2 regions of the Mesorhizobium sp. XAP4 genome follow, and region 2 is predicted to be linked to the other one. Evidence: predicted binding sites of a transcription regulator. Region 2 holds the regulator's gene; the other holds the start of a gene.
The links. Region 2 encodes LexA, which represses DNA repair genes until DNA is damaged. Its sites were predicted from a motif close to TGTTCNNNNTGTGTTCNG; they were not measured.
Positions count from the first base shown of each region.

Region 1 (11,145 bases), on a different contig from region 2:
GCATGCGCGAATTGCGGATCACGCTCGATCAGCGCGATCGTGCCGGAAAACCCTTGCTCACGCAGGTAATAGGCGACCGAGGAGCCGACGATGGCTCCGCCGATGATGACGATGTCGTAGCGCATGTTCTCTCCGATCCGGCCGATAGTGTCCTTCATGCCACCGGCAGAATGACCTCGAAGCGCGTGCCGCGCTCGCTGTCAACCAGCGCGATCATACCATCATGCGCTTTCAGGAGGGCCAGCACGATGCCGAGGCCCATGCCGGTGCCGCCCTGTTCGCGCCGCGTGGTGAAGAACGGCTCGAAAATGCGCGCCCGGTTGCTCGGCGAAATGCCGGCACCGTCGTCGCTGACCAGGATGCTCGCCTTGCCGCCGGCGCTCGTAGCGGAGACAGAAACCTGCATCGCGCCATGCCTGGCCGAATTGTCGATGAGATTGGCCAGCACGATAGCCGCGTTCTCGGCCGATATGCGCAATCTGATGTCGCCGCCGGCCCCGATGCTAACCGCGAGCCTGTTGTCGACGGGCAGCAGCGACAGTGCCGCACCGAGCGATGTGCTTTCGCCGCTCGGCGCCAGGTTTTCGGCGCGTGCCAGGTCGAGCAGGCGCCGCACCAGCAGATTGAGCCGCCCCGCATCGGTGACGATATTGTTGGAGAAACGCCGCCGCTCCGCATCGTCCATCGCGCCACCGGAATCGCGCAGCAATTCGGCCGCGCCCTGGATCGCCGTCAGCGGCGATTTGAGCTCATGCGAGACATGTGTGGCGAAAGTCTGGACCGAGTCCGAGCGCGCCTGAAGCTTCTCGGCCATGTCGAGGAAGGCGGCGGACAGCTCCGCCATCTCTCGCGTGCCGTGGTGGTCGAGCGGCCGGATCGCCGTGCGGTCGCCGGCGGCGATGCGCTCGGTGCGGTCGATCAGCGCATAGATCGGCCGGCTGACGGTGCGCAGGAAGATGAGACCGATGAGCAGCGTGCCGCCGAGAATGGCGATCGCCGCCAACGTCACCTTGCCACGTTCGCCATAGAGATGCTTGATGATGTTGTTGGGCGTCCGCGACACATAGACGACGCCGGCGACCTGGCCGTCGACAGCGACCGGCAGGGCGACGAAGACACGCACCTTGGTGCCGCGGCTGACCGAATAGAGCGGTGGCGTCGGCTGGTCGGGAATGCGCAGCCTGAGCGCGCTGGCATAGTGGCCGGCAAGTGCTGTGCGCACCTCTTCGACCGCACTGAGCGACTGGCCGACCTCGCCGCGCCCGGCAATGACGACGCCCCGGGGGTCGAGCAGCCGGAAGCCGGCCAACGTGGTTTTCTGGGTGGCGTCGAGGATGCCGGACACGCGCGCGCCGATCACCGCGAAGGCGGGATCGACGATCACCGGCATCGCCGCCGGCCGGGTCGGCAGGACATAATCCGAGGCAAGATCGAGCTGCGGTTCGATTGGCCTGTAGAGCGGGTCCGGATTGACGCTGCGGCTTGAATCCCCACTTGGCTCCGGCATCGGCGCACCGAGCTTTTCCGGTGGGATGCCGGCGTCACGTACATCCCGCGCATAGATGGCGGCGATGGCAGCGCCTTGCGCGATCAGCTCCGCCTCGGTCTGGCGGATCAGCTGGTTCTCGTAGAGGCGGAAGAAGAACAGGCCGACCAGTGGCAAGGCCATCACCATGATCAGGATGGCGACGACGACCGTGGCAAGCCGTGGCCGCCATTTGCGGCCGATCCATTTGCTGGAGGCCGTCAGCCGCATCGGCCAAGTCGGAAGCCGACGCCATGCACCGTCTCGATGACATTTGGGCAACCCACAGCTGCCAGTTTGGCGCGGATGTTGCGGATGTGGCTGTCGACGGTGCGGCCGGCGACGTGGATGTTTGCGGCATAGGCGCTGGCCGTCACCGCGTCGCGGTCGAGCACATGCGCCGGCCGCGCCAGGAACCCCTTCAGGATCGAGAACTCTATTCCTGTCAACGATAACGGCTTGCCGTCGAAGCTGGCGGTATGGCTGGCCGGCGCCAGAGCCAGTTTGCCATGCGAAAACTGCCTGTCGTCGGCCGGTTCGGGCGCCGCCGGGCGGGCGCGCCGCAGGATGACGTTGACGCGGGCAACCAGCTCGCGCGGGCTGAATGGTTTCGTCACATAGTCGTCGCCGCCCATTTCGAGCCCGAGGATGCGGTCGATCTCCTCGTCGCGCGCAGAGAGGAACAGCACCGGCACATCGGATATGTGCCGCAGCCGCCGGCAGACCTCCAGCCCGTCCATTTCCGGCATGCCGATATCGAGCACGACGAGGTCCGGTGCCCGGCGGCCGATTGCCTGCAAGGCGGCGGCACCGTCGGCCACCCCTGTCGTTTTCATGCCGGCCTTCTCCAAGGCAAAGCAGATCACCTCGCGGATGTGCGGGTCATCGTCGGCGACGAGGATGTGATACGGCATGGATCAGCGGCCCGGCATGGAAGGTTCGATAGCGGAGGGAATCACGAACGGCTCCTTGGTGTCGAGATATCGAAGCAGCCGCCAGTCGCGAAAGCTCCAGGCCCGCCAGTTCTGCTGGATAGTTCGATACCAGATTTCGTCGCTGCCGCGCACGCCGGCCAGTTCGCGGACAGTGCCGGCGGCTGTCGTCTTGCCCTGGTGCTCGAGGAAGCGATCAAGCGCGGGAAACGCGCCCGGACCGAGCGAGTGAAGATACCAGGCGTCTAGGGGAATGCCCTGGCCGGTCATTTCGAGGGAATGGTCGACATTGTAATTGGCGATCGTTGCTGCGAAATTGATGAAACAGCCGGCATAAAGCGTCAGGGATAACGTCAGAAGATTGGCGGACAGCAGCCATTCGTTGGATTTTCTAAGCGCGATGCGGGCAATGATCAGGGCAAGGCCTGCTGCCACCAGCCCCATCCAGACAAAGGCGGCGACGCGCCAGTAGGTCAATGCATAGATGCCGATATAGAGGTCGAGCCGCAGGATCGACGAGATGACCAGCATGATGTTCTGCGCCACCCAGACATAGACCAGCCGGCGGATCAGCGGATCGGCCGAGGTTTCGCTGCCGGGTCGCAGCGCTGCCAGCACGAAGCCGGCGGCAAGCAGTGCCGTGACGATCAAGGGATAGGCGCCACGATGCGCGTAGGAGGCGTAGCTCAGCCCATCGGGAAGCGCTGCCCCGCCCCACAGATAGGCGGCGTCGAGCGCCGTCTGCAGCGCAAACAGGATGTTGAAGACGATCAGGGCGCGCAGGATGGCGGCCTTGCCGAACAGGATGTCTTCGATGGTGGTGGCGGTTTTGCCGGCTTGAGCGCCGACCGCCGGCAACGCGCGCGGGATGCGGCGAACCAGGCGCGGTCGCAGAAAAGCCCAGACAGCGGCGAGCACGAACAGCCAGAAGGCAATCCGCGCCAGCTGGATAAGATCGAGCAGCCTCACGAGATCGATCAGCGACAGCCAATAGTCGATGACCGGATTGGCGGCACCGAACAGCGCCAGGAAGACCGCGCCCAGCGTCAGCGGCATCACCCAGACGGCGATCGCCGCCAGCCGGATGCGACGCCCACCGAACCGCCGCGCCGTCCTGCGCCAGCGGATGAAATCAATGACGAAGCGGAACGGCGCCGCCAGCCCGAACAGCACGATCTGCCCGGCAATGCGGGCGATGCTGTGCCGCAGCCGGCCGCTCAACGAAAGCGCGAAGACGGTCAGCGCCGCCAGCGCGATCGAGACCGACAGGGTGCTGACATTTTCAGCCAGCGGCAGCAGCGCGACAAGCATGGCGATGGGCTTGAGCCAGACCCGGCCGTCGTTGAAGGCGGCCGGGTGCACAGCGACGACCGCCGCGGCAATCAGCAGGGCGAACAGGAAAACCGTGATCCCGGCGGGCTGGCCATAGAACAGAAAATCCGCGAGCGCTGCCAGCAGGATGGCGACACCGAAACGGCTGCAATAGCTCGGCGCGGCGGAGAACAACGCTGTCATGACCTGGCTTTCCTGATGGCTTCCAGCCGAACCGTTGGCGGGCTTCTGCGGACAAACGGAATGAGGGTTGCGACGGGACACGCGCGCGGCGGATCGGCCAGCCACCAGCCCTCGCTACGCAGTCGGTGAGGCAGGGACCAACGGGGCTTTGCTCGCTTGTGCATGCCGCTTGTCTCGCAAGCGGGCGGGGAAACGGCAGGGCGGATCCGAGGAGGTTTTCCGCAGGCCCGTGCAGTTTTCGTGCAGGGGTAAACGCTACCAATCTCCCCCCTCGAGGGGGGAGATTGGCAGCTTCATGCCCGAGCTTGCCTCACCCGCCCACAAGCGGCATAGATCATCCATGGAAACCTATCGCCTGCGCCGCTCCGTGCTCTACATCCCGGCCTCCAGCGACAAGGCCTTGGCCAAGATCGCGCAGCTTGCCTGCGATGCCATCATCATCGACCTGGAAGACGCCGTCGCTCCGGCCGACAAGATCGCCGCCCGCGAAAAACTGGCCGGCATTTTCGCCGGCCATTCCGAGAGACGCTGCGAGATGATCGTGCGCATCAATGCGATATCAGGCGAATGGGGCGCCGACGACCTGCTGGCGGCCGCAAGCTGCGAACCCGACGGCATCCTTCTGCCCAAGGTCGACACGCCGCGCGACCTGCTCGAGGCCGGCGACGTGCTCGACGATAATTTCGCTCCCCACAGCGTGAAACTATGGGCGATGATCGAGACGCCCAAGGCGCTGCTCAACATCGGCGCCATCGCCGAACTTGGCCGCGATCCGGCCTCGCGGCTCAATTGTTTCGTTGCCGGAACGAATGATCTGGTCAAGGAGACCGGCATTCTGGCGACGCCTGACAGGCGCTACCTCGTGCCATGGCTGATGCAGATGGTGCTGGCCGCACGCGCCGGCGGCATCGACATGCTCGACGGCGTCTCCAACGATTTTCGCGACCTCGACGCTTTCGCCCATGAATGCGCGGAAGCCGCGGCCATGGGGTTCGACGGCAAGAGCCTCATCCACCCGGCCCAGATCGAAGCCGCCAACCGCGCCTTCGTGCCGTCCACGGAAGCGGTGGCCGAGGCACGCTCGGTGAAGGAAGCCTTCGCGCTCGCCGAGAATGCCGGCAAGGGCGTGATCGCGCTGAACGGCAGGATGGTCGAGCGGCTGCATCTGGCGCAGGCCGAAAAACTGCTGGCGAAGGCAGCCGCCATCGGGTCATAAATGCTCGATGGATGCGAGCGGGCTACAGCTACTCACGACAGGAATTGAACAATGAAACTCTACCGCTTTCTGTCCGCTCCGGACGATGCCAGCTTCTGCCACAAGGTGACAGCGGCGCTGAACAAGGGCTGGCATCTGTTCGGCTCGCCGACCTATGCCTACGACAAGAAGGCCAAAGCGATGCGTTGCGGCCAGGCCGTGGTCAAGGATATCGACGGTCAGGAATACGGGCCCGATACCAAGCTGAGTGACTGGTAGATTTGAAAAGCTCCGACGCAGGGTGTGTTGAGATTCAGGTCAGGCCGAGTCGAAAATGGTGGTTTCCGAGAACCGGAGCGGAGCGTACTTTTGGGTACGTGAGCACAGTTCTACCGCGACGCGGTAGAGCGGGGAAGCGCAGGAAGCCATCATTTGCAGGCCGGCATCACCTGAATATCAGCGCACCCTACTCCGCCGCCTCTTCGATCTTCTCCATATCTTCGTCCGACAGGCCGAAATGGTGGCCGATCTCGTGGATCAGCACGTGGGTGACGATGTCGCCCAGCGTCTCTTCGTTCTCGGACCAGTAATCGAGGATGGCGCGGCGGTAGAGCGTGATGCGGTTCGGGCCTTCCCCGGTCTGCGGGTTCCAGCGCTCGGCGATGCCGCGTCCCTCGAACAGGCCGAGCAGGTCGAATGGCGTTTCCAGCGACAGATCGTCCATGATTTCGTCGGTCGGGAATTCGGCGATCTGGATGACGATCTCGCCGGTCAGCTTGCGAAAATCCTCCGGCAGATGGGCGTACGCCTCCAGCGCCAGGAACTCCATTTCGTCCATCGAGGGCGAGAGTTCGTCGTGCCAGGTGCGGGTCTTGTAGATGCGGGCCATGCTTTGTCCTTTGATCCCGGCATATAGGCTTTCGCACCGGAATCGGCAAATGAACGGGCCGATGCGCCTGCGCCATCCCTGCAGAGAGGAATAAATTCCCCATGACTCTGCTTGACTCTTGGGATGCGCTCTGGAATCTATAGGAACATAACAGGAACAATTGTGAGTGGAAGCTGACCGTCATGGCGATGACCGCCGTGGCGCGGGAGACTGTTTTTGCCCTGCGCCGCCAGATCGCGAAAATCGAGGGAACGCTGCCCGAGCGCTTGGCTGCGCCGGCAGCCGCACCCTTTGATGCTGACGTCAACACTGATCTCACAATCGTCCGGCGTGGCATTGCCGCGGCGTTGCCGGATGCGTTCCTGCCTATCGGCGTCGGGCGCCTCGATGCCGCCCTGAGCGGCGGGCTGCCGAAGGCCGCCCTGAGCGAAATCCATGGGCTTGAAACCCGCGATGCCGGGGCCGTCGCCGGCTTCGCTTTGTCGCTCACCAGCCTGATCCTCAAGCAAACGCCGGGGCTGCCGGTGCTGTGGATCGGCACATCGGAGATTTTTCGCGAGGCCGGCTTTCCCTATGCCAGGGGGCTTCACGCCTCGTTCGGCATCGAGCCGGAGCAATTGCTGTTTTCCGAGGCGCCAAGGCTCGTCGATGCGCTGTGGGTCGCCGAGGAGGCGGCCCGGATGACGGCGCTCGCCGCCGTCATCCTGGAAATCCGCGGCAATCCGCAGCGGCTTGACCTGACCGCGACACGCCGGCTGCATGCAAGGGCGCAAGCGGCCGGCCGGCCGGTGTTCCTGCTGCGGCAGGCGGCTGGGCCCGAACCGACGGCGGCACCCGTCCGCCTCATCGTCGCCTCGGCGCCGGCGGTGCCGCGCGACACCATCGCCGGGCCGCTGGCCGGCTCGATCGGCCGCCCGGCCTTCACCCTCACCATCGGCAAGAGCCGCACGGCCCTGCCTGGACAATTCACACTGGAGTGGAACCCCGATGAACGCGCATTCGACGAAAGAGCGGGCGACGAAAGAGCGGGCGAGGCAAGAGACCGGGCAAAGAATCCTGTCCCTGTGGTTTCCCTATCTGGCGGCGGAAAGGATCCTGCGCCAGCGTCTGGGGCGGTCCTGGCGTTCCCGGTCGTCGGATCACCCATCTCACCCGCCGCTCGTGATCAGCCATCGCGACCGCAACGCACAGCGCATCTCGGCCCTCGACGAGCGGGCTGAGGCGCTGCACCTGAAGCGCGACATGGGCATCGCCGATGCGCGCGCCATGCATCCGTCGATCGACGTCGTCGAGGCCGATCCGGAAGCCGATCGCCGCCTGCTCGAAGGCCTCGCCGACTGGTGCGACCGCTACACCCCGCTGGTGGCGCTGGACGGGGCAGACGGCCTGTTTCTCGACGTCACCGGCTGCACCCATCTGTTCGGCGGCGAGCGCGCCATGCTGGACGACATCCTGTCGCGCTTCTTCCATCAGGGTTTCGATGTCCGCGCCGGGCTTGCCGCGACGCCGGGTGCGGCCTGGGCGGCGGCACGCTTTTGCGGCGACCGCATCGTTGTGTCAGGCGAGGAGGAGGCGCTGCTGGCGCCCCTGCCGCTGGCCGCGCTGCGCATAGAACCTTCGACCCGCACCAGCCTGGAAAGTGTGGGCCTGCGCACGGCGGGCGCCGTCATGGCGGCACCGCGCGCGCCGCTCGCCCGCCGCTTCGGCGCCCTGCTGCTCCTGCGCCTCGACCAGGCGCTTGGCCGGCTCGACGAGGCGGTGTCGCCGCGCCTGCCCGTCGCGCCGCTTTCGGTCGAACGCCACCTCGCCGAACCCGTCACACTGACCGAGGACATCGAACGGCTGGTGGGCATGCTGGCGGCGACCTTGAAGACCGACCTCGAGCGCCGCGGCGAGGGCGCCCGGACGCTGGCGCTGCTGCTCTTTCGCGTCGACGGCGCCGTCAGCCGCATCGCGCTCGGTACCTCGCGGCCGATGCGCGAACCCATGCTGATCCAGAAACTGTTCCATGAAAGGCTGGCCGCGCTCGAACAGGATATCGATGCCGGCTATGGTTTCGATCTGGTGCGGCTCTCGGTGTTGGCATCAGCCACCTTCGACATGCAGCAGGCCGATCTTGCCGGCGAGGTGACCGACGACGGCGCCGATATCGCGCTGTTCGCCGACCGCATCCGCGCCCGGCTCGGCGATGGCGCGGTTCTCCGGCCGGTCGCGGTCGAAAGCCATCTGCCGGAGCGTGCCGTCGCCACCATCCCCTTCACCGACGCGCCGTGCCGGACCACGCCGCCGAAGAAGCCGGACAGGCTGCAGGCACCAAAAACCATATTTCCGCCGGAACGACCGATCCGGCTGTTCCGCTCGCCCGAACCCATCGATGTGCCGGCCACCGAAATGCCGGAAGGACCGCCGCTGAACTTCCGCTGGCGGCGCGCGCTCTACCGGGTCAAGCGCGCCGAGGGGCCGGAACGCATCGCCGCCGAATGGTGGCGGGAAGCGCCAAGCGACGAGGCGGCATCGACGCGCGACTATTTCCGCATCGAGGATGCCGACGGCCGCCGCTACTGGCTCTACCGGCAAGGCCTCTACGGCGGCGCCTCGCAAGTCCCGCCGCGCTGGTTCCTGCATGGAGTCTTCGCATGAACGCGCTGACCGTCATTCCCTATGCCGAGTTCGGCATCCAGTCGAATTTCTCCTTCCTGCGCGGCGCCTCCAAGCCGGAGGAGCTGGTGGTCGCGGCCAAGCTCCTGGGCTTCTCGGCGATCGGACTTGCCGACCGCAACACCGTGGCCGGCGTGGTGCGCGCCTGGCAGCAGGCCAAGGTCGAAAAACTCTCCTATCACCCCGGCTGCCGGCTGGTTTTTGACGACGGCACGCCGGACATCCTCGCCTATCCCCAGGACCGCAAGGGTTGGGGGCACCTCTGCCGCATGCTGACGCAAGCCAATCTGCGCGACGAGAACGAAAAAGGCGCCACCCTTCTCCAGCGCGGCGACCTGCTCGAATGGGGTGACCTGATGTCGCTGACGGTCCTGCCCGGTCTGTCGACGGGGGCGCAAGACAGTCTTGCCTTGCTTGGTGAGCTCAAGGGCCGTTTCGGCAGGAACCTGCGGCTTGGCGTTTCGCCCGACTACGACGGCAATGACCGTTTCCGGATCGAGCAGGCGGCAGCACTTGCCGAGAGCGCCGGCATTCCGCTGATGGCGACCAACGACGTTCTTTATCACACCGCCGAACGGCGCCCGTTGCAGGACGTGCTGACCGCGATCCGCCTCAACACGCCCGTTGCCGAGGTCGGGCTGCAACTCTCCGCCAATGCCGAGCGCCATCTGAAGCCGCCGATGGAGATGGGCCGCCTGTTCCGCCGGCACCCGCAGGCGCTGGCCGAGACGCTGCGGTTTGCGCAAGAGCTGACTTTTTCGCTTGGCGACCTCCAGTACAATTACCCCGACGAGCCGACGGAATCGGGTCTTGGTCCACAGGCTGAGCTGGCGCGACTGGCGCGGGAGGGAGCGGCGAACCGCTATCCGGCTGGTGTGCCGGATTCCGTGATCAAGCGCATCGAGGAAGAGCTCGCTTTGATCGAACGCCTCAACTATGCCCGCTATTTCCTGACTGTCTACGACATCGTCAAGTTCGCGCGCAGCAAGGATATTCTCTGCCAGGGACGTGGATCAGCCGCCAATTCGGTCGTCTGCTTCTGCATCGGCATCACCGAAGTGGGGCCGGAAAAAATCGATTCGCTCTTCGAGCGCTTCATTTCCGAGGAGAGAAACGAGCCGCCGGATATCGACGTCGATTTCGAGCACGAAAAGCGCGAAACCGTAATCCAGTACATCTACGAGAAATACAGCGGCAAGCGCACGGCACTTGCGGCCGCCGTCATCAGCTATCGCGGCCGTTCGGCGCTGCGCGAAGTGTCGAAGGCGATGGGCCTGTCCGAGGATGTCAGGGCATCGCTTTCCGGCTCGATCTGGGGTTGGTCGACATCGGAGCTTGGCGAGAAGGAAGCCCGCGCCGGCGGCCTCGACCGCACCGACCCGGTGTCGAGGCACGTGATGGAGCGTGCCAATGAGATCATGGGCTTCCCCCGCCATCTCTCCCAGCATGTCGGCGGCTTCGTCATCACCAGGGACCGGCTCGACGAGATTGTGCCTATCGTCAAGACGGCGATGGACGAGCGCAAGATGGTCGAATGGGACAAGGACGATCTCGACGCGGTGAAGATCTTGAAAGTCGACGTGCTGGCGCTCGGCATGCTGACCTGCCTGCAACGCGCCTTCACCTTGCTCACGGATCACTATCCTAATGCGCGGGATGAGTATGGGCAGCCCTATGTGTTGGCCACCCTGCCGCCGGAGGACAGGCAGGTCTACAAGATGATCTGCCGCGCCGACACGCTCGGCGTCTTCCAGATCGAATCGCGGGCGCAGATGTCGATGCTGCCGCGTCTCAAGCCAGACAATTTTTACGATCTCGTCATCGAGGTGGCGATCGTGCGCCCGGGCCCGATCCAGGGCGACATGGTCCATCCCTATCTGCGCCGCCGGCAAGGCAAGGAACAGGCCGAGTATCAAAAGCCGGAGCTGGAAGCGATCCTCAAGAAAACGCTTGGCGTACCGCTGTTCCAGGAACAGGCGATGAATATCGCCATCGTCGCCGGCGGTTTCAAACCGGGCGAAGCCGATGAACTGCGCCGCGCCATGGCCACCTTCAAGCGCACCGGCACCATCGGCAATTACCGCGACCGTATGATCAATGGCATGGTCGGCAAGGGCTACACGAAGGACTTCGCCGAGCGCTGCTTCAAGCAGATCGAGGGCTTTGGCGAATACGGCTTTCCTGAAAGCCATGCTGCTTCCTTCGCCCTGCTCGTCTATGCCTCCTGCTGGTTCAAGACCTTCTATCCCGACGTGTTCTGCGCCGCGATCCTGAATTCGCAGCCGATGGGGTTTTACCAGCCGGCCCAACTCGTGCGAGACGCAAGCGACCATGGCGTCGACATCCGCGACGTCGACGTCAATTTTTCGGTGTGGGATTGTACGTTGGAAAAGGCGCCATTCGATCCGGCCCGCATCCTGCCACGCCATGC
Region 1 is NZ_JARIXW010000002.1:330,452-341,596, forward strand. Features, by position in the region: gene P3C39_RS10540 (FAD-binding oxidoreductase) at 1-125, opposite strand, end outside; gene P3C39_RS10545 (ATP-binding protein) at 155-1,756, opposite strand; gene P3C39_RS10550 (response regulator transcription factor) at 1,747-2,439, opposite strand; gene P3C39_RS10555 (DUF4173 domain-containing protein) at 2,443-3,972, opposite strand; gene P3C39_RS10560 (CoA ester lyase) at 4,313-5,188, shown strand; gene P3C39_RS10565 (DUF1737 domain-containing protein) at 5,240-5,446, shown strand; gene P3C39_RS10570 (metallopeptidase family protein) at 5,634-6,056, opposite strand; gene P3C39_RS10575 (hypothetical protein) at 6,239-7,276, shown strand; gene P3C39_RS10580 (DUF6504 family protein) at 7,218-8,696, shown strand; gene P3C39_RS10585 (error-prone DNA polymerase) at 8,693-11,145, shown strand, end outside.
Region 1: the regulator LexA is predicted to act here: its motif matches at 6,198-6,215, upstream of P3C39_RS10570 (metallopeptidase family protein).

Region 2 (11,145 bases):
AAACTCCTTCTTGTTTCCTCATGCCGGCAAAGGCAAATTTCGCAGAGCGACACGTCGAAAATCACCGCAATGCGCGTATTCGCCACCGCATTTCAGGAGGTGCGTGCCAGATTGGGCCAAGGCCTAATGTTGCACTGCGAAACCCGCCTTTCAATGCCAATCTTCTTGGGCCAGTTTGCTCCTAATCGATTTGATCTGAGATGCGCGCCAGGCTTTCCTCGCGGCCGAGCACGGCGAGCACATCGAACACGCCCGGCGAGGTGCTTTTGCCGGTCAAAGCGGCGCGCAAAGGCTGGGCCACCGCGCCGAGCTTGTGGCTGCCGGCCGCCGCCACCTCGCGGATCGCCGCCTCCGCCGAGACGGCTGTCCAGTCACCCGCAAGCCCGTTCAAAGCTTCGTGAGCACTGCGCAGGATCTTGCGGGCATCGTCGGTGAGCAGAAGGGCCGCCTTGTCGTCGATCGGCAGCGGTCGCGTGGCAAACAGGAAGGCCGCGCCGTCGACGAGCTCCACCAGCGTCTTGGCGCGCTCCTTCAGGCCCGGAAGCGCTGCCAGCAACTGCGCCTTGGTGCTGTCGTTCAGGCGTGCGGCGATCGCCGGGCCACCTTCGAGGTAGGGCAGGGTGGCGATGAAGATGTCGAACAGTTCGGCATCGCTCATGCGACGCATATGTGCGCCGTTGATTGCCTCCAGCTTGGCGAAGTCGAAGCGCGCCGCGCCCTTGTTGACATCGCCGATGTCGAACCAGGAAATCATGTCCTTGATCGACATGATCTCGTGGTCGCCATGGCTCCAGCCGAGACGCGCCAGGTAGTTGAGCAGCGCCTCCGGCAGGTAGCCCATGGCGCGATAAGCCTCGACGCCAAGCGCGCCGTGCCGCTTCGATAGCTTGGCGCCATCGGCGCCGTGGATCAGCGGGATATGCGACATGGACGGCACGTTCCAGCCCATGGCGTTGTAGATCACGGTCTGGCGAGCGGCGTTGGTCAGATGATCATCGCCGCGAATGATATGGGTGACGCCCATATCATGATCATCGACGACGACGGCATGCATGTAAGTGGGATTGCCGTCAGAACGCAGGATGATGAAGTCGTCGAGATCCTTGTTGGGAAAGCGCACGTCGCCCTGGACCCGGTCATGGACGACGGTCTCGCCTTCGGTCGGCGCCTTGATGCGGATGGCGCCCTTGGCGCCTGCGGGTGCCTCTGAGGGGTCGCGGTCGCGCCAGCGGCCATCGTAGCGGGGTGGCAGCCCCTTGGCTCTGGCGGCCTCGCGCATGGCCTCCAGTTCGGCTGGCGTGGCGTAGCAATAATAGGCCTTGCCCATGCGCACGAGCTCCTCGGCCACCTCGCGGTGGCGGGGCGCACGCTCGAACTGCGACACCGGCTCGCCGTCCCAGCTCAGGCCAAGCCAGGAAAGCCCGTCGAGGATGGCAGCCGTCGCGGCTTCATTGGAGCGTTCGCGATCGGTGTCCTCGATGCGCAGCAGCATCGTGCCGCCGGTATGCTTTGCATACAGCCAGTTGAACAGCGCCGTGCGCGCGCCGCCTATGTGCAAATAGCCGGTGGGCGAGGGGGCAAAACGGGTGACGACCTTGTCGGACATGGAACTCTCGGAAACCATCTGAAGCGGGGTGCGGTCGCGCGGACTTTCGCGCTTTGCGCGTTCATGTAGCATAGGGTGTCGAGGGCGCAAGGGGCAGACCCGATGGCTGGACGAGGCTGGGGCTCGGATCAGGGCGAGGACGCTGCCATTGGCGTCAGCGAACGGTCCCTGTTTGCGCCTCTGCCAGCCTCATTGCCGCCGCCGTCGCCCCTCGTGCCGGATTCCGGCAAGCTGCCCTTGCAAACGGGTATCGCCGCCTCTGTTCCTGTTGCCGAAACCGGCAGGATCGTGCGCGTGCGCCGGCAGATCGGCCTGATATCACTGCCTCGCCTGGGCCACAGCGTGAACACGGCGGCGAGCCTGGAACTCGACCGGGGCGTGGCCTTCCTGCTGGTACCGGTCTGCCTTGCGATCGGAGCGATCGGCTATTTTTCGCTGGCTGCGGAGCCTGACTTTGTGAGACCTGTCGCGGTTGTCATCCTGACGGGGATCTGTGCGCTGGTCTCGCGCTCATGGCCAAAGACCCATCTGTGTTTCATGGCGGCACTTTTGTGCACCCTAGGACTGCTTGCTGCCAAGGTCGAGACGTGGCGTGCGGGCACACAAATGTTGGGCTCGGAAATCTCGACGCAGGTGACCGGCCGCGTCGTCTCGCTCGACCGGATGGAAACTGGCCGTATCCGGCTGACCATCGACGTAACATCGACCGCAAGACCGAAACTGCGCTATGCGCCGGAACGGGTGCGGCTTTCGGCACGCAAGATCCCGGCTGACGTGACCGCAGGCTCTCTCATCACCGGATATGCCAAGCTTTTGCCGCCGACCGGGCCGGTGCGACCGGACAGCTATGATTTCTCCCTCGACAGCTATTTTGCCGGCATTGGCGGCAGCGGGTTCTTTCTCGGCAATCCCAAGCTTGTCGTCACCGATGATGGCGACATGCCGCTGTCGGCCCGAATTTCCTCCAGCGTGGAAAATGCCCGTGAAGGCATCGCCGACCATATCAGGGCGAGCGTCGGCGGCGCCGAAGGCGAGATCGCCGCGGCGCTGATCGTCGGCGTGCGCGCCGGCATTCCCGATGACATCAATGAGGCGATGCGACGTACCGGCATCTACCACATCATCTCCATTTCGGGACTGCACATGGCTCTGGTCGCCGGCACCATCATGGGGTTGCTGCGCGGCGCCTTCGCCTTGTTTCCCGATTTTTCCGCGCGTCGCCCGGTCAAGAAGTATGCCGCTGCCGCCGCACTGTTCTCGATCGCAGCCTACCTCGTCATCTCAGGTATCGTCGTCGCCGCCGAGCGCAGCTTCATCATGCTGGCAGTGATGCTGATTGCAGTTCTGTTCGATCGAGCAGCACTCACCATGCGCAATCTGGCGATCTCGGCGATCGCCGTCATCGTGGTGTCGCCGCATGAGGTGGTCGGCCCGAGTTTTCAAATGTCTTTCGCCGCGACCGCGGCTCTGGTCGGCGCTTATGCCGGCTGGGCGGATCACCGCGCGGGAAAAGCAAGAACGCCACCGCCGAAGCGATCCTTGCCCGGGTTCCTGACACGAAAATTCCTGCTGGCGGCAATCGGTCTGGCCATGACCTCGATCATCGCCGGCAGCGCCACGACGCTGTTTGCCATCTGGCATTTTCAGCGTGTGTCGCCGCTCAGCCTGTTCGCCAATCTCGCGGTTATGCCGATCGTCACCGTCGTCATGTTCCTGGCCGTCGCCAGCGCGCTGCTGATGCCTTTCGGATTGGATTGGCCAGCTCTCTACCTGATGGGCAAGGGCCTGACGATGATGATCGCCATATCAGGCTGGATCTCCGAGCGTTCGCCTGTCGATGGGGTCGGGCTGATTTCGCAACAGTCGGTCCTGCTGGTGGCCATTGCCCTGGTCATCGCGACGATGGCGACGACATGGCTGCGGATCGCGGCTCTGCCATTCGCGTTGGCAGGCTTGCTGACCGTCTCGGATACGCGCACGCCCGATGTGCTGATCTCGGAAGACGCCCGGCTGGTGGCGTTGCCGATCGGTGGCGGTGAGCTTGCCGTTAGCCGGCAACGGCCGAACGAATTCACCGTCGACAACTGGAAACGCGCGCTGACATCGGAAACCATCGTCGTTCCGGAAGTGTTCGACAACAGCGATGGGCAATTCGACGTAGCGGATGCCGTTGAGCTACCGCCGGGATCGCCGTTCTATTGCTCCTCAGGCGTTTGCGTGGCCAGGCACATGTCCGGTGCGATCATTGCCTATGTCGAGGACCGCAAGGACACCTGGAAAGCCTGCGGCTTCGCCGATCTGATCGTCGTCAACGATGCCACCGCCTATGACGCCTGTCACAACCCGCTGGTTCTCGTCATCACCAAGCGGCAACTGGCTCGCAAAGGCAGTGCCGCGGTCTTCTTCGATCGCCAATCGGCGACCACGCCGGCGACGATCAGCTTCGCCGTGGACAGCCCATATCGGCCCTGGCACACGCAACGCAAATACTCTCGCGAGGCGAGGGGGCTGGCCCCCTTCAAGAAACCCGAGAAGCCAGTGGTCAACCCACAGCCGTCTCAGTAGCGACGGATCAGGCCGACGAGCTTGCCTTGCACCTTGACCCTGTCGGGCCCGAAAATCCGTGTCTCATAGGCTGGATTGGCGGCTTCGAGGGCAATCGAGGCGCCCTTGCGGCGGAACCGCTTCAGCGTCGCTTCCTCTTCATCGACCAGCGCCACGATGATCTCGCCGGGGCTGGCCGTATCGGCGTTACGGATGATAACGGTGTCGCCGTCGAAGATGCCGGCCTCGATCATCGAATCGCCCTTGACCTCCAGCGCATAGTGCGCGCCGCCCATGATCATGTCCGGCGGCACCGAAATCGAATGCGTCTGATGCTGGATGGCATCGATCGGCACGCCGGCGGCGATGCGACCCATGACCGGGATCGAAACGGCAGAGACCGCATCGTCGTCATTGCCGGGCGAAGGCATCCGCGAAGGCGCCGGCTTGATCTGCCGGCCAAGAGCACCACCCTGACCAAGACTGCCCTGGATGACGCTTGGCGAAAACTTCTTTGCCGCATTGAGGCCTGGCGCGATGGAGTCCGGCAGCCGCAGCACTTCCAGCGCGCGGGCCCGATTGGGCAGCCGGCGGATAAAGCCGCGCTCCTCAAGGGCCGTGATCAGCCGATGAATCCCGGATTTGGAGGCAAGGTCGAGCGCCTCCTTCATCTCGTCGAAGGATGGCGGAATGCCGCTCTCCTTCAGGCGTTCATGGATGAACATCAGCAGTTCATGTTGCTTGCGTGTCAGCATGGCGGCCCCCAGGTTCCCTGAAACCAGAATCGAAAAACAAACCCAGAACAAACACTATCTGTTCCAGTTGTGTTCTGCAACCGTTTAAAGTTTAATGAATTTGTTAAGGCTGCTGAAATTATTTGGCGCTTGCCAGCGGGTTACGATCCACGGGCGCCACCTTCGGCAATGCGCCTGCTCACATTGAAATTGTTATGGTTAATGACCTGTGGCTTATCCTCTACCAAAGCTTGGCATTATCTGTCGATCGACCTCGACAAGGGGCGATTGCAACCTTCGGGACGTTCGTTGGCCGTGAACGAAACGGAGCCAAAACGCCAACGTCAGTTGGGCATTTTGGCTGGAAATTCAGCTCTCCGTCATTTGCCAGGCAGTGAGGGCAGCGACGGCGGATCGCCGGGATCGGTGCGTCAGGTAACGGCTTCCTTGACGGCGAAACGCTGGTCCTTCCATGCACCCGTGCGCAGAATATCTTCCAGAACCTCAACCGCCAGCCACACATCCTTGTAGCTGACATAGAGCGGCGTGAAGCCGAAGCGGATGGTCGACGGTGCGCGGAAGTCACCGATCACCCCGCGCTCGATCAGCGCCCGCATGATTTGATAGCCATGGTCGTGAAGGAACGACACCTGGCTGCCGCGCCTGGTCGCGTCGCGGGTGGTCTCCAGCGTGAGACCGTAGGCGCCGCACTTGGCTTCGACGAGCTGGATGAACAGTTCTGTCTGCGCGACGCTCTTCTTTCGCAATGCCGCCATGTCGACGTCGCTCCAGATGGCAAGCGCGCCTTTGAGCGCCCGCATCGACAGGACCGGTTGCGTACCGCACAGAAAACGGCGGATGCCGGTGCCGGCAACATAACCCCGTTCGAAGGCAAAGGGCCGCGCATGGCCCCACCAGCCGCTGAGCGGCTGGCTGATATCGCCGTGGTGGCGCTGCGCGGCATAGATGAAGGCCGGCGCGCCCGGACCGCCGTTGAGGTACTTGTACGTGCAGCCGACAGCGAAATCGGCATTTGCCTGATCGAGCTCGACGGGCAGGGCGCCGGCGGTGTGGCAGAGATCCCAGACGATCAGCGCTCCGGCCGCATGAGCCCTGCGCGTCAGCGCCGCCATGTCGCGCAGTTCACCCGATTTGTAATTGACGTGGTTGACCAGCACCACCGCGACGTTTTCGTCGATCAGATCTTCGATGGTCGGCGCGTCGACGCCCGCGAGGCGCAGCAGGACGCCATCCCGGGTCGAGGCCACGCCTTCGGCGATGTACAGGTCGGTGGGAAAACTGTCACCTTCGGCGACGATGGCTGACCGGCCGGGCCGCATCTCCATCGCTGCGTGCAGCACCTTGTAGATGTTGATCGATGTCGTGTCGCAGACAACGGTCTGGCCGGCCGCGGCTCCTATCAGGCGTCCGAGCTGGTCGCCGAGTTCGATCGGCATCTCGAACCATCCGGCCGTGTTCCAGGCTCGGATAAGATCTCGGGCCCATTCCTGCGTCGCCGCCTGCTGCAGCTCGCCGAAAACGGCATGAGATGCTGCCCCCAGTGAATTGCCGTCGAGATAGATCACCCCCTCCGGCAGAATGAAACGGTCGCGCATGGCCCGCAGCGGATCCGTGGCATCCATCGCTTCGACTGCGGCGAGATCAGGAATTCCACTCATGGTCAGTCCCCGGTTGTTCGCGAAGGGGTTTCCGCCACAGAGCGTCCCTTCGGTGAGCCTGTTCTCATTTCGATGATGTCAGAGCCGGGTGCGGACCGTCCACAGCTCCGGAAACAGCACGACCTCGAGCATTTTCTTCAGATACGAAGCGCCCGACGTGCCGCCGGTGCCGCGCTTCAGACCGATGATGCGCTCCACCGTGGTGACGTGGTTGAAGCGCCAGCGGCGGAAATAATCCTCGAAGTCGACCAGCTTCTCGGCCAGTTCGTAGAACATCCAGTAGCGCTGCGGATCGCGGTAGATGGTCTGCCAGGCGACCAGGACCTCTTCATTCTCGGTTCGCGTCTCACGCCAGTCCGTGCGCCTGGCATCGGCACCGATGTCGAATCCGTGGCGCGCCAAAAGCAGCAGCGCTTCGTCGTAGAGCGATGGCTCGGCCAGGATGGCTTCCAGCTTTCCGCTGAGGTCAGGCCGATGCTTGTGAGGGCCGAGCATGGCCAGGTTGCGGTTGCCGGCCATGAACTCGATGGCGCGATACTGCCAGGACTGGAAACCCGAGGACTGGCCGAGCGCGTCGCGAAACTGGGTGTATTCGCTGGGCGTCATCGTCCGCAGCACATCCCAGGCATTGTTCAGCTGCTCGAAGATGCGCGCGACTCGCGACAGCATCTTGAAGCTCGGCTCAAGCCGGTCGGCGCGGATCGAGCGGATCGCGGCGCCAATCTCGTGCAAAGCGAGCTTCATCCACAGTTCCGAGGTCTGGTGCTGGATGATGAACAGCATCTCGTCATGCGCCGACGACAGCGGCGTCTGCGCCTCCAGCACTTTCTCCAGGTGCAGATAGTCGCTGTACGACATGCGCTCGTTGAACGACATCTGTGCGCCTTCGGACGCCGGATCGTAGGGCTCGCTCAATTGACTTTCTCCGTGCGCAGCCGGAAGCGCTGGATCTTGCCGGTCTGGGTCTTGGGCAAAGCAGCAATGAATTTCACCGATCGCGGGTATTTGTAGGGCGCGATCGTCGCCTTGACATGGTCCTGCAGGCGCTTGGTGGTCAATGCGTCAGGCGCCACGCCCTGCACCAGCACGACATGCGCCTCGACGATCTGGCCGCGCTCGGCGTCCTCGGCGCCGATCACCGCGCATTCGGCGACGTCGGGATGTGACAGAAGTGCGGCCTCGACCTCGGGGCCGGCAATGTTGTAGCCGGCGCTGACGATCATATCGTCGGAGCGCGCGGCGAAATGGAAGAAGCCGTCCTCGTCCTGCGTGAAGGTGTCGCCGGTGATGTTCCAGCCGTCGCGCACGTAGTCCTTCTGCCTGATATCGGCCATGTAGCGGCAGCCGGTCGGGCCGCGCACCGCCAGCCTGCCGGTCGCGCCGCGCGGTACTTCGCGCATCTCGTCGTCGACGATGCGCGCCTCGTAGCCGCCGACCGGCTTGCCGGTCGACGCGGGCTTCATGTCGCCAAAGCGGTTGGAGATGAAGATGTGCAGCATTTCGGTGGCGCCGATGCCGTCGAGGATCGGCTTGCCGGTCTTTTGCGTCCACTCTTCGAAAACCGGAGCGGGCAAGGTTTCGCCGGCTGAAACGGCAACCCGCAGCGAAGACAAATCGGCACCTTCATCCATGGCCTTCAGCATGGCGCGGTAGGCAGTCGGCGCGGTGAAGGAGATCGTGGCTTTGTAGGTCTCGATGATGTGGATCATGTTGGGTGGCGTCGCCTGCTCCAGCAGCGTCGCCGCCGCACCGAAGCGCAGGGGAAAGATAGCGAGCCCGCCAAGGCCGAAAGTGAAGGCCAGCGGCGGCGAGCCGACGAAGATGTCGTCCGGCGTCACCTCCAGGATTTCGCGGGCATAGGCGTCGGCGATGATCAGGAGGTCGCGGTGGAAATGCATCGTCGCCTTCGGCACGCCTGTCGTGCCCGAGGTGAAGCCGAGCAGCGCGACATCGTCGCGGCCGGTGTTGACGGCGGTGAATGTCACCGGCTTGTCGAGAGCGGCACGATCGAGCTCGGCATCATGGTTGGCGGTGCCGTCGAAGCCTATGACCTGTTTGAGGAAGGCGCTGTCCTTGGCGCAGGCGGTCATCTCGTCCATCAGCCTGGAGTCGCAGAGCGCGACGGTGATTTCCGCCTTGTCGACGATCTTGGCCAGTTCGCCGGCGCGCAGCATAGGCATGGTGTTGACGACCACGGCGCCGACCTTGGTGGCAGCCAGCCAGCAGGCGACCATGGCGGGGTTGTTGGCCGAGCGGATCAGCACCCGGTTGCCGGGCTCGACGCCATAATTCTCGACCAGCGCGTGGGCGAGCCTGTTCGTCCAGTCGGACAGTTCCTTGTAGGTGCGGCGGCGGCCATTGCCGATCAGGGCTGTGCGGTCGCCGAGGCCCTTCTCGACCAGCCGGTCGGTCAGTTCGACACCGGCGTTAAGGCGTTCGGGATAGTCGAAGCCGTCGAGCAGTATATCGGGCCATTGCTCCGGCGGCGGCAGGTGATCGCGCGTGAACGTGTCGATATGCGCTGAAGGCCCAAGCATGTCGCCGCTCTCCCGTCTGCTGCCTGGCCAGTGCGCAATGCGCCTTGGCTGGATGTGGTGGATCCTAAGGTCCTGCTCTGAGGAGGCTTCGTGCTGCCCATCACGCCTGCTCGGAGATGCGCGCCCGAAAGGGTGAACATCTGCAGGTGAGGGCAGCACAGCAGACCTCCCATTGTCGGCTGTTCGTAAGGGCAGGATCGCACCAGTCGAAATTTGTTTCAAGCCTAAAATGTTTTTGCCCTGGAGCATTGACGCATGGCGTGGCGCTGGCCATTGCTAGCGCAACAGCGATGCCGTTTTGGGGGAGGGCGCAGATGTTCGAACGTCACATCGTCGATTGGGATGATGCCTATGCCAACGGCGCGAACATTGCCGGCAGCGACCGTTGGCCAGCCGCCTGGGCCGAGCCAGCGGCAGCATTCCGTGATGCGCTCTCGGCAGAGAGCCGGGCACGGCTCGACATCGCCTATGGCGACGGGCCGCGCAATGGGCTCGATCTTTTCCTTCCCAAGGCCGCGCCCAAAGGACTGGTGGTGATTATCCATGGCGGTTACTGGCTGGAGACCGACAAGAGCTTGTGGTCGCATCTCGCCAATGGCGCGGTCGGCAGCGGCTTCGCCGTTGCGATGCCCTCCTACACGCTGTGCCCGGACATACGCATCGCAGGCATCGTCCGGGAGGTCGGGGCGGCGATTGGCAAGGCAGCGGCAATGGTTGACGGACCGCTGATGCTGACCGGACATTCGGCCGGCGGCCATCTCGCCACCCGGATGGTGACGACAACCACGCCTTTGGCGCCGGATGTGGCGCGGCGCATACGCCATGTCGTTTCGATTTCAGGTCTACACGATTTGCGTCCGCTCATGCGCACCGGCATGAACAAGGACCTGGCAATCGACGAAGAGGAGGCGCTGGCTGAAAGCCCAGCCCTGCTGCGCCCGATGGATGGCGCCCGCATCACCTGCTGGGCCGGCGGCGGTGAGCGCGCCGAGTTCCTGCGCCAGAATGCGTTGCTTGCCAACATCTGGACCGGCCTCGGCGCCACCACCAGCACCGTGGTCGAGCCCGACCGGCATCACTACGACATTGTCGACGGCCTTACCGATCCGGCGCATCCGCTGACGCAGAGCTTGATCTCCAGCTAGAGCCGAGATCACTTTCTCGTCTGTTATGAACGGCTTGCCTGGAATTCCTCAGCGCAGCATCAAAACGCTGCAAGCCTCGCCCGCGGCTGCTGCAGGGGCAAACGGCGCCCGCACGATCAGCCCGTTGGCGTCGGCCAGCATTCTCAGCATCGAGGAATCCTGAATGCCGAACGGCGTCGCCACCAGCGCGCCGTCATCTTCCCTGACCACGGCTCGGACATAGTCCTGGCGCAAATCATTGGCCGGCATTGCGGTACCCAGTCGCGCTGGGCGAATGTCCTGGCGATGGTTGCGGCCGCCGAGCCGCGCCAGCAGCGGCTTCAGGAACAGTTGCGAGCAGACCAGGCTTGCCACCGGGTTGCCGGGCAGGCCGATGCACCTGATATCGCCGAGGCGGCCGAACATCAGCGGCTTGCCGGGGCGCATGGCGATCTTCCAGAAGCCGAGCGTCATGCCTTCGCCGGTCAGCACATCGTGGATCAGGTCGTGATCGCCGACCGAGGCGCCACCAAGCGTCACGATGACATCCGCACCGGCCGCGACCGCTTTTTGCACCAGTTCGGCGATGGCCTCCTTGCGATCGGCGGCAATGCCGAGATCGAGCGCGCGGGCGCCGACCGAGTGTGCGGCGGCAGCGACGCCATAGGCATTGGACGAGATGATCTGGTCCGGGCCGAGATCACTGCCCGGCGGCAGCAATTCATCGCCGGTGGCGATGATGGCGACCAGCGGTCGTTTCACCACGTTGACCCGGGGATGGTTGGCCGATGCTGCCAGCGACAGTGCCGCCGGGTCGAGCAAACGGCCTCTTTCGAGCAGCATGTCGCCTGTTGAAAAATCGAGCCCGATGCGACGGATATTGCGCCATTGCGCCGTCGGCTCGGTCACTTCGATTTCGCC
Region 2 is NZ_JARIXW010000001.1:1,551,332-1,562,476, reverse strand. Features, by position in the region: gene gltX (glutamate--tRNA ligase) at 182-1,606, opposite strand; gene P3C39_RS07875 (ComEC/Rec2 family competence protein) at 1,709-4,171, shown strand; gene lexA (transcriptional repressor LexA) at 4,165-4,905, opposite strand; gene kynU (kynureninase) at 5,316-6,563, opposite strand; gene kynA (tryptophan 2,3-dioxygenase) at 6,642-7,478, opposite strand; gene P3C39_RS07855 (AMP-binding protein) at 7,475-9,100, opposite strand; gene P3C39_RS07850 (alpha/beta hydrolase) at 9,415-10,245, shown strand; gene glp (gephyrin-like molybdotransferase Glp) at 10,294-11,145, opposite strand, start outside.